DNA from 2 places in the Streptomyces sp. NPDC006339 genome. Region 1 is predicted to be linked to the other one. Evidence: riboswitches for the same ligand, from Rfam matches in the RefSeq annotation. Region 1 holds a riboswitch; the other holds the start of a gene.
The links. Region 1 has a riboswitch for S-adenosylmethionine ahead of thrC (threonine synthase). Riboswitches for the same ligand answer to the same signal wherever they lie in the genome.

Region 2: it holds a riboswitch for S-adenosylmethionine, as region 1 does, so the genes downstream of both, ABZ135_RS33265 (aminotransferase class V-fold PLP-dependent enzyme) here and thrC (threonine synthase) in region 1, are expected to answer to the same signal.

What each region holds. Positions count from the first base shown of each region.
Region 1 is NZ_JBEXQW010000038.1:48,085-53,166, forward strand. It holds gene ABZ135_RS27440 (trehalose-6-phosphate synthase) at 1-556, opposite strand, end outside; gene ABZ135_RS27445 (hypothetical protein) at 586-891, opposite strand; gene ABZ135_RS27450 (glucosyl-3-phosphoglycerate synthase) at 930-1,874, opposite strand; SAM riboswitch class I at 1,996-2,138, shown strand; gene thrC (threonine synthase) at 2,132-3,454, shown strand; gene ABZ135_RS27460 (MoaD/ThiS family protein) at 3,490-3,768, shown strand; gene ABZ135_RS27465 (cold-shock protein) at 4,185-4,388, shown strand; gene groL (chaperonin GroEL) at 4,732-5,082, shown strand, end outside.
Region 2 is NZ_JBEXQW010000058.1:35,188-40,269, forward strand. It holds gene ABZ135_RS33255 (cytochrome bc complex cytochrome b subunit) at 1-1,384, shown strand, start outside; gene trpD (anthranilate phosphoribosyltransferase) at 1,522-2,586, shown strand; SAM riboswitch class IV at 2,664-2,781, shown strand; gene ABZ135_RS33265 (aminotransferase class V-fold PLP-dependent enzyme) at 2,974-4,338, shown strand; gene ABZ135_RS33270 (Lrp/AsnC ligand binding domain-containing protein) at 4,409-4,690, opposite strand; gene ABZ135_RS33275 (rhomboid family intramembrane serine protease) at 4,687-5,082, opposite strand, start outside.

The sequences.
Region 1 (5,082 bases):
TGTCGTCCGGCAGCATCGCCAGATAGGCGGGCGAGGCCCACGGCGTGTGGGTGAAGTGCGCGATCCGCAGGTCGGGCCGCAGCGCGCGGAGCTGCCCCGGGACGAGCGCCAGGTGGTAGTCCTGCACCAGCACCGCGGCGCCCTCGTCGGCGGCCTCGGCCAGCGCCTCGGCGAAGGCGCGGTTGTAGGCCCGGTAGGAGTCCCAGCGGCGCCGGAAGGCCGCGTCGAAGACGGGCTCGCGCGGGATGTCGTAGAGATGGTGGTGGAGGAACCACAGCACCGAGTTCGCGATGCCGTTGTACGCGTCGGCGTAGACGTCCGGGTCGATGTCGAGCATCCGCACGCCCGGCTCGGACACCCCGCGCCGCACGGCCTCGCGGTCGCCCTCGCCGAGGGCCGCGCACACCCACAGCCCGTCTCCCGCCGCGTCCTCCGAGAAGACGGCGCTCAGGCCCGACACGAGCCCGCCGCCGCCCCGCCGGGTGTCCAGCGCTCCGTCGTCCCGCAGGGTGTACGAGAGGGGGCCGCGGTTCGATGCAACGAGGACTGAAGCCATATGGCGAACCTAGCCCGTCCGGTAAACGCTCAAACGTACGGATTCGAGCCAGGCTCGCGGTGGCCCGTGGGCTCCCGGTGACTCCGTACGGCGGCGCCGGCCACCACACCCGTCGCCCCCAGCGCCAGACCGAGGCCGCCGAGCAGCCAGAGCCGCTCCTCGGCCGTGCGGCCCGACTCCGGCTGCTTCTCCGGCTCCCGGGCCGCGGCCGGGGCCACGGCGGCGAAGGCGGCGTCCGCCGCGGCCGGGGCCGCCCCGGTCACGAGGAGCGCCCCGGCGCCGAGGCCCAGGACCGACAGCAGCATGCCCGTTCCGATTCCGTGTCTCCACCGCATGAAACGGAAATCTAGGCAGAAAGGATCATCATCCGGTGTTACGCCACGCGTCGGCGCGCGTACTCCGCGATCTCCGCCATCGGCGGCCGCTCCTCCGTGTCCACCGCGTACGTGCGCGGCGCGAAGCCGCCCTCCCCGCTCCGCTCGAACTGGGTCAGCCGCGGCCGCACCAGATGGCCCCGCGAGAGCCGCAACTGCGCCGTCCGGTAGATCGCCGCCGCCATCCGGCCCAGCGCCTGCCCGTCCTGGTGCCGGTGCTTGCGCACCCCCACGTCCACCTGCGCGAGCGCGTCCAGACCCACCGTGTGCAGCGCGTCCACCAGCAGGCCCAGCTCCACCCCGTAACCGACCGGGAACGGCAGCCGCTCCAGGAGCGAGCGGCGCGCCGCGTACTCGCCGCCGAGCGGCTGGACGAAACCGGCCAGTTGCGGCCAGTGCAGATTCAGCAGCGGCCGGGCCACCAGCTCCGTCACCCGGCCGCCCTGACCGGGGGCGTCGCCGAGCGGACGGTCGTACATCGCCTTCACGAAGTCCACGTCCGGGTCGGTCAGCAGCGGACCGACGATCCCCAAGACGAAATCCGCCGAGAAGTCCCGCAGATCGGCGTCGACGAAGCAGACCACGTCCCCGCTCGTCGCCATCAGCGACCGCCACAGCACCTCGCCCTTGCCCGGCACCGCCGGTATCCGCGGCAGGATCGCGTCCCGCGCCACCACCCGCGCCCCCGCCGCCGCGGCCACCTCCGCCGTACGGTCCGTGGAGCCCGAGTCGATCACCACCAGCTCGTCCACCAGCGGCACCGCGTCCGTCATCAGCTCGCGGCGGATCACGGAGACGATCGCGCCGACCGTCGCCTCCTCGTTCAGCGCCGGCAGCACCACGCTGACCTTCGTGCCCCGCTTGGCGGCGAGGATCCGCTCCAGCGGACGGTCGGCCACCGACCAGGACCGCCGGGCCAGCCAGCGCTCCACTTCTTCCAGCAACGTGATCTCCATCTCGCGGATCGGACGACCGTCTCCACCTCGGAAGGCTTCGGTTACAGTCTTGAACAACGCGGATGCCCGATGCATGTCGGGGTGCCGACCGCGTTCCACAATCGAATACCGCTCATCCAGAGGGGCAGAGGGAAACGGCCCGTTGAAGCCCCGGCAACCCTCCAGTCGGTTACTCGTCCTCCAGCGAGGCTCCCGGCTAGGGAAGGTGCCAAATCCGTCTCATGGCGAAATGCGTCATGAGGAAGATGAGGAGAAAGGGCCTCGCCTCCATGGCTGTACAGACGGTTGCCACCACCGCCACCCCCCGGACCCCGGTCGACCTCGGTCCCGCGTCCGGGCTCTCCTGCCGCGAATGCGGCGAAACCTTCGCGCTCGGTCCGATCTTCGCCTGCGAGCTCTGTTTCGGCCCGCTCGAAGTCGCCTACGACCTGCCGACCGGTGAGCCCGAGGCCCTGCGCAAGCGCATCGAGGCCGGCCCCGCCAACATCTGGCGCTACGCCCCGCTCCTCCCCGTCCCCGCCGACGTCGCCGAGAAGCCCAACCTGAACCCCGGCTGGACCAAGCTCGTCCAGGCCGACAACCTGGCCCGCGAGATCGGCGTCGAGCCCGGGAAGCTGTTCGTCAAGGACGACTCCGGCAACCCGACCCACTCCTTCAAGGACCGGGTCGTCGCCCAGGCCCTGGAGGCCGCCCGCGCCTTCGGCTTCACCACCCTCTCCTGCTCCTCCACCGGCAACCTGGCCGGCGCCGTCGGCGCCGCCGCCGCCCGGGCCGGCTTCCGCTCCTGCGTGTTCATCCCGCACGACCTGGAGCAGGGCAAGGTCGTCATGGCCGGTGTCTACGGCGGCGACCTGGTCGCCATCGAGGGCAACTACGACGACGTCAACCGCTTCTGCTCGGAGCTCATCGGCGACCCGCTCGGCGAGGGCTGGGGCTTCGTGAACGTCAACCTGCGCCCGTACTACGGCGAGGGCTCCAAGACGCTCGCGTACGAGATCTGCGAGCAGCTCGGCTGGGTCGTTCCGGACCAGTTGGTCATCCCGATCGCCTCCGGCTCGCAGCTCACCAAGATCGACAAGGGCCTCCAGGAGCTCATCAAGCTCGGCCTGGTCGAGGACAAGCCGTACAAGATCTTCGGCGCCCAGGCCGAGGGCTGCTCCCCGGTCTCCGCCGCCTTCAAGGCCGGTCACGACGTGGTCCGCCCGCAGAAGCCGAACACCATCGCCAAGTCGCTGGCGATCGGCAACCCGGCCGACGGCCCGTACGTCCTCGACATCGCCCGCCGCACCGGCGGCGCCGTGGAGGACGTGAACGACGAGCAGGTCGTCGACGCGATCAAGATCCTGGCCCGCACCGAGGGCATCTTCGCCGAGACCGCGGGCGGTGTGACCGTCGGCGTGACGAGGAAGCTCGTCGAGGCCGGTCTCCTCGACCCCTCGCTCACCACCGTGGTCCTCAACACCGGTGACGGGCTCAAGACCCTCGACGCCGTTGCCGACACCTCTCAGGCGACCGCCACCATCCGCCCGAGCCTCGACGCGTTCCGCGACGCCGGCCTGGCCCACTGAGACCCGCCCCCAGCGCGCCGAAAGGTTACGTAGACATGGCCGTGAACGTCCGCATCCCCACCATCCTCCGCACCTACACGGGCGGCCGGGCCGAGGTGCCCGCCGAGGGCGCCACCCTCGCCGAGGTCATCGCCGACCTGGAGAAGAACCACACCGGCATCGCCGCCCGCGTCCTGGACGACCAGGGCAAGCTGCGCCGCTTCGTCAACGTGTACGTCAACGACGACGACGTGCGCTTCGAGCAGGGCCTGGAGACCGCGACGCCGGACGGCGCGGGCGTCTCGATCATTCCGGCGGTCGCCGGCGGCTGCTGAGCCCGGCCCCCGTCGGGGCTCGGCCCGGAGATCTTCCGCTTTACAGAATTGCCCCTTCCGCTGCCAGAAGCGGAAGGGGCAATTCTGCATGGTTGAGCGCGGTAGAGTTGGGGAAGTCCCCTCCGCTGCTCATGCCAGGCGCATATGAGAATGCGTCGCCGCTCGACAAGATGCAGCCAAAGTGCCCGTGCCTTGTGTACCTTCTGCGCGCTTTGCCGGGCCCGACTTGCCCCGTAATTCCAGGGATTCTCCCTGATTCCCCTTTCCGGCGTGCCCAGAATTCTCGTCCGATTGCCCTGTTGCAGAGGGCAGTTGGGCAGATACATTCAGCCGCGGTCGACGCGTTCCGGCGCAGGGTCTGACCCGGGTCCGCGAAGTGCGGTCCCGCGCAAGGGCCAGTAATAGGGGAGTTAGGCATGGCTCAGGGCACCGTCAAGTGGTTCAACGCGGAGAAGGGCTACGGCTTCATCGCGGTCGACGGTGGTGCGGATGTTTTCGTCCACTACAGCGCGATCCAGATGGACGGCTACCGCACCCTTGAAGAGGGTCAGCGGGTCGAGTTCGAGATCTCGCAGGGCCAGAAGGGTCCGCAGGCGGACATGGTCAAGCTCGCCGTCTGAGCGCGGCGCGATCGGCCACCGACGCACTTCCGTCGAGGGGCCCGCATCCTGACCGGGATGCGGGCCCCTCGCGCGTGCGCGGACCGGGCCGCCGGGGGTGGCCGTGCGACCGCCCGCGACGTGGCTCCGCGGCTCTCGATCTGCGGGAGTCGCTTGCACTCTCCTAGGGCGAGTGCTAATCATTGGCGTTAGCACTCTGAAGGTGAGAGTGCTTACGAGGATCGGGCAGACGAGGTCGCAGGCAGCGTGGGGCAAGGAACCACGAGGCTCGCGGGCCGTCCGTCGCGGGCGTCGGCGCGGTCCAGGAGCGTTATCCACCCCATGTCCGGGAGGACCACTTCACATGGCCAAGATCATCGCGTTCGACGAGGAGGCCCGGCGCGGTCTCGAGCGCGGCATGAACCAGCTCGCTGACGCCGTCAAGGTCACCCTCGGTCCCAAGGGCCGCAACGTCGTCCTCGAGAAGAAGTGGGGCGCCCCCACGATCACCAACGATGGTGTCTCCATCGCCAAGGAGATCGAGCTCGAGGACCCGTACGAGAAGATCGGCGCCGAGCTGGTCAAGGAAGTCGCCAAGAAGACGGACGACGTCGCCGGCGACGGTACGACCACCGCGACCGTTCTCGCCCAGGCGCTGGTCCGCGAGGGCCTGCGCAACGTCGCCGCCGGCGCCAACCCGATGGCTCTGAAGCGC
Region 2 (5,082 bases), on a different contig from region 1:
GTACGTCCCGCTCCAGGGACAGCTCATGTCCGAGGCGTTCAACTCGACCATGCACATCTCCTTCGAGGTGCGCGGTGGTCTGCTCATCCGGCAGATCCACCACTGGGCGGCGCTGATCTTCCTCGCCGGCATGTTCGTGCACATGATGCGCGTGTTCTTCACCGGCGCGTTCCGCAAGCCGCGTGAGATCAACTGGCTGTTCGGCTTCCTGCTGTTCTTCCTGGGCATGTTCACCGGCTTCACCGGTTACTCGCTCCCGGACGACCTGCTCTCCGGCACCGGTGTCCGCTTCATGCAGGGCGCGATCCTGTCCGTGCCGATCGTCGGTACGTACCTGTCGATGTTCCTGTTCGGCGGGGAGTTCCCCGGCGGCGACTTCGTCGCCCGGTTCTACTCGGCGCACGTGCTGCTGCTCCCGGGCATCATGCTCGGCCTGGTGGTCGCTCACCTGATCCTGGTGTTCGTCCACAAGCACACGCACTTCGAGGGCCCCGGCCGCACGAACAAGAACGTCGTCGGCATGCCGCTGCTGCCGGTGTACATGGCCAAGGCCGGAGGCTTCTTCTTCCTGGTCTTCGGTGTCATCGCGGTCATCTCGGCGATCGCCTCGATCAACCCGATCTGGGCGCTCGGCCCGTACCGTCCGGACCAGGTGTCGACCGGCGCCCAGCCCGACTGGTACATGGGCTTCGCCGAGGGTCTGATCCGTGTCATGCCGGGCTGGGAGATCAACATCTGGGGCCACACCCTGGTCCTGGGCGTGTTCATCCCGCTGGTGATCTTCCCGCTGGTGCTCGGCGCGATCGCGGTCTACCCGTTCATCGAGTCCTGGATCACCGGCGACAAGCGCGAGCACCACATCGCGCAGCGCCCGCGCAACGCTCCGACGCGCACCGCCTTCGGTGTCGCCTGGATCACCGCGTACATGATCATGCTCGTCGGTGGTGGCAACGACCTCTGGGCCACGCACTTCCACCTGTCGATCAACGCGATCACGTGGTTCGTCCGGATCTTCTTCTTCGTCGGCCCGGTCATCGCGTTCATCGTCACCAAGCGGATCTGCCTCGGCCTCCAGCGCCGGGACAAGGACAAGGTGCTGCACGGTCGCGAGTCCGGCATCATCAAGCGCCTGCCGCACGGTGAGTTCGTCGAGGTCCACACCCCGCTCAGCCAGGGCGAGCTGCACAAGCTCACCGCGCACGAGCAGTACGCGCCGGCCGAGCTGCCGCCGGCCGTCGACGAGAACGGTGTGGAGCGCAAGATCGGCCGCATGGAGAAGCTCCGGGTCAAGCTCAACCGGGGCTACTACGGCGCCGACAACCAGGTCGCCAAGCCCACCGTCGAGGAGTACAAGGAGATCCAGAGCGGCCACGGCCACCACTGATCCCCTTGACCTCCTGATGTAGGTCGCCACGGCGAGAGCCCCGTCCATTCGATGGACGGGGCTCTTCGCCGTACCGGGAGATCGATAGGGTGGGGACACCCGTGGAGACACGCCCGTACGACACACCAGGAGCGACCATGAGCGCTGTGAACCCCGCTGGAGGCGACACCGCGGCGGGCCGCTCCTGGCCCGTCGTCCTGGACGGTCTGCTGAGCGGCCGCGACCAGAGCGCCGAGGACACGGCCTGGGCCATGGACCGGATCCTGCGCGGCGAGGCGACGGACGCGCAGATCGCCGGCTTCGTGGTCGCCCTGCGCGCCAAGGGCGAGACCGTGGAGGAGATCACCGGTCTCGTCCGGACCATGTACGCGCACGCCAACACCATCGAGGTGCCGGGCGCCACCGTCGACATCGTCGGCACCGGCGGTGACGGCGCCAAGACCGTGAACGTCTCCACCATGTCGGCGATCGTCGTGGCCGGCACGGGCGCCAAGGTCGTCAAGCACGGCAACCGGGCCGCGTCCTCGGCCTCCGGTGCCTCCGACGTCCTGGAGAAGCTCGGCGTCAACCTGGAGCTGACCCCGCGGCGGGTGGCCGAGGTCGCCGAGGAGGCGGGGATCACCTTCTGCTTCGCGGTCAAGTTCCACCCGGCGCTCCGCCATGTGGCCATGGCCCGCAAGGAGCTCGGCATCCGCACGGTGTTCAACTTCCTGGGACCGCTGACCAATCCGGCCCGGGTCAGGGCCCAGGCCACCGGAGTCGCCGACGCCCGGATGGCGCCGATCGTCGCCGGGGTGCTCGCCGAGCGCGGCTCCTCCGCGCTGGTCTTCCGGGGCGACGACGGCCTGGACGAGCTCACCACCACCGCGACCTCGCGGGTCTGGATCGTCCGGGACGGCACCGTCCGCGAGGAGCACTTCGACCCCCGGGACGTCGGCATCGACCTGGTGCCCGTGGAGGCCCTGCGCGGCGCCGACGCCTCGTACAACGCCGACGTCGCCCGGCGGCTGCTCGCCGGCGAGACCGGTCCGGTACGGGACGCGGTGCTGCTCAACTCGGCGGCGGCGCTGACCGCCCTGGAGCCGGGGGAGGGCACCCTGGCGGAGCAGTTGCGGGCCGGCATCGAGAGGGCGGCCGAGTCCATCGACTCCGGTGCCGCCCGGCGCGCCCTGGAGCGGTGGGTCGCCATCAGCAACGCGTAGGCGGCGCGACGCGCGGCCCCGTCCGGAATGCGGACGGGGTTGCGCGTCGACGATCACCTGGCATAGCTTCTGAACCAGGTCATGAGTGACAGCCATCAAGGCCCCGGCCGGCTGTCCGGCAACCCTCCGTCCGTGGCGGGGTGCCCCGGGTGAAGACCAGGCCGTGGACAGAAAGGTCCGCGGCAAGCGCGGACCCCTGCACACTCTCGACAGTGTGTGGCCCTGGGGTCCTTGGTCCTCAAGGGAGCAGTCTCGTGAGCAAGCGAATGCGTTAGGGCCTCGAAGCCCCTTCTTCGCCATCCCCTTTTCCCTTTTTCCGTGCCTCCGCGGTCGTGTGTCCCGTCGCGTCGAGGCGCTGAATTCGCCTGCCTTGTACGGGAGTTCGCCATGTCCGTGATCACTGCTGCCACCGACCCGTCCGTCTGTGCCCCGCTGGCCGTCCTGGGCCGGGACGTCACCGTCCCGCTCGTCACCGGCGGCGAGGTCACCTACGCCGCGCTCGACTACGCGGCCAGCGCCCCGGCCCTCCAGCGCGTGTGGGACGACGTCGCCGCGTACGCCCCCTACTACGGCAGCGTCCACCGCGGCGCCGGCTACCTCTCCCAGTTGTCCACCGACCTCTTCGAGAACAGCCGCACCACCGTCGCCGCATTCCTCGACTGCCGCCCCGAGGACCAGGTCGTCTTCACCCGCTCCACCACCGACTCGCTCAACCTGCTCGCCCGGGCGCTCCCCGCCGACTGCCAGGTCTTCGTCTTCGAGACCGAGCACCACGCCTCCCTGCTGCCGTGGGGAGACGCCCGCGTGACCTACCTCGACGCGCCGCGCACCCCGGCCCAGGCCGTCGAGATCCTCGAGCGCGCGCTCGCCGAGCGCGACCCCTACGGCCCGGCCCTGGTCTGCGTGACCGGCGCGTCCAACGTCACCGGTGAGCTGTGGCCGGTGCGGGAACTGGCCGCCGCGGCGCACGCGCACGGCGCCCGGATCGTGCTCGACGCCGCCCAGCTCGCGCCCCACCACCCCGTCTCCGTACGGGACTTGGACGTCGACTGGGTCGCCTTCTCCGGTCACAAGCTGTACGCCCCGTTCGGCTCCGGCGTCCTCGCCGGCCGGGCCGACTGGCTGCGGGACGCCGAGCCGTACCTCGCGGGCGGCGGCGCCTCCCGCACGGTGGCGCGCCGCGCCGACGGTGGCGTCGACGTCGAGTGGCACACCACCGCGGCCCGCCACGAGGCCGGCTCGCCCAACGTCATCGGTGTCTACTCCATCGCCTCCGCCTGCAAGGCCCTCACCGAGGCCGGTTTCGACCGGCTCGTCGCCCGCGAGCGGTACCTCATCGCGAAGGTCCGCGAGGGCCTGGCCGACGTGCCCGAGGTGCGGGTCCTGTCGCTCTTCGGCGAGGACGCCCCCCGGGTCGGCGTCCTCTCCTTCGTCGTCGAGGGCTGGAACAGCTCCCACTTCGCCGCCGCGCTCTCCGCCGAGTACGGCATCGGCGTCCGCGACGGCCTGTTCTGCGCCCACCCGCTGGTGCGCACCCTGCTCGGCAGCGACCCGCAGGACCCGGGCGCGTGCGGCGCCCCCGAGGCGAACCCGGGGGAGAGGTCGCTCAACGCGATCCGGGTCAGCTTCGGCGCGGGCACGCCCGACGAGCACGTGGAGCGGTTCGTCGGCGCGGTGAAGGAGCTGGTCCGCGACGGCGCCCGCTGGACGTACCGCACCGAGGACGGCCGCTGCGTCCCCGACCGGGGATGACCGCTCCCTCATACGGGTGAAGCCGGCCTCCCGCGGGGGAGAGGCCGGCTTCGCCGCTGTCCGTACGGCCTCAGGACTCCAGGCCGATGGCGAAGGCCGCGTCCAGGTCGTGCTGGGAGTAGGCGCGGAAGGCGACGTGCGTGTCGGTGGCCTCGACGCCCGGGATCTTGGAGATCCGGCCGGGGATCACATCGGCCAGGTCGTCGTGGCGCGGCACCCGGACCATGGCGATCAGGTCGTAGGTCCCGGTGACCGAGAAGACCTCGCTGACGGAGTCGATCGCGGCGATCGCCTCGGCGATCTCGGGGATGCGGTCCACGCTGGTCTTGATGAGCACGATCGCGGTGATCACGGCTGGCTTTCTCCCTCGGTGGCCGCGGCTGGGGGTTTCACTCTATCGGCACGTCTGTACCGCGCCCACGCGTAGACGAACCCGAAGCCGAAGCCCAGCACGTGCGCCAGATACGCCACGCCGGGCCCCGACCCCGCCGAGCGGGCCGCCAGCCACTGGAGCACGAACCAGAAGATCAGCACGATCCAGGCCGGGAAGCGCAGCGGCAGGAAGAAGAGGAAGGGGAAGAGGCTGGTCACCCGGGCGCGCGGAAAGAGATAGAGGAAGGCGCCGAGCACCCCCGAGATCGCCCCCGACGCCCCGACCAGGGTCTGCGCGCTGTCCGCGTGCGCCGTCGCGTAGCCGAGCAGCGCCAGATATCCGCAGCCCAGATAGAACAGGCCGAAGCCGAT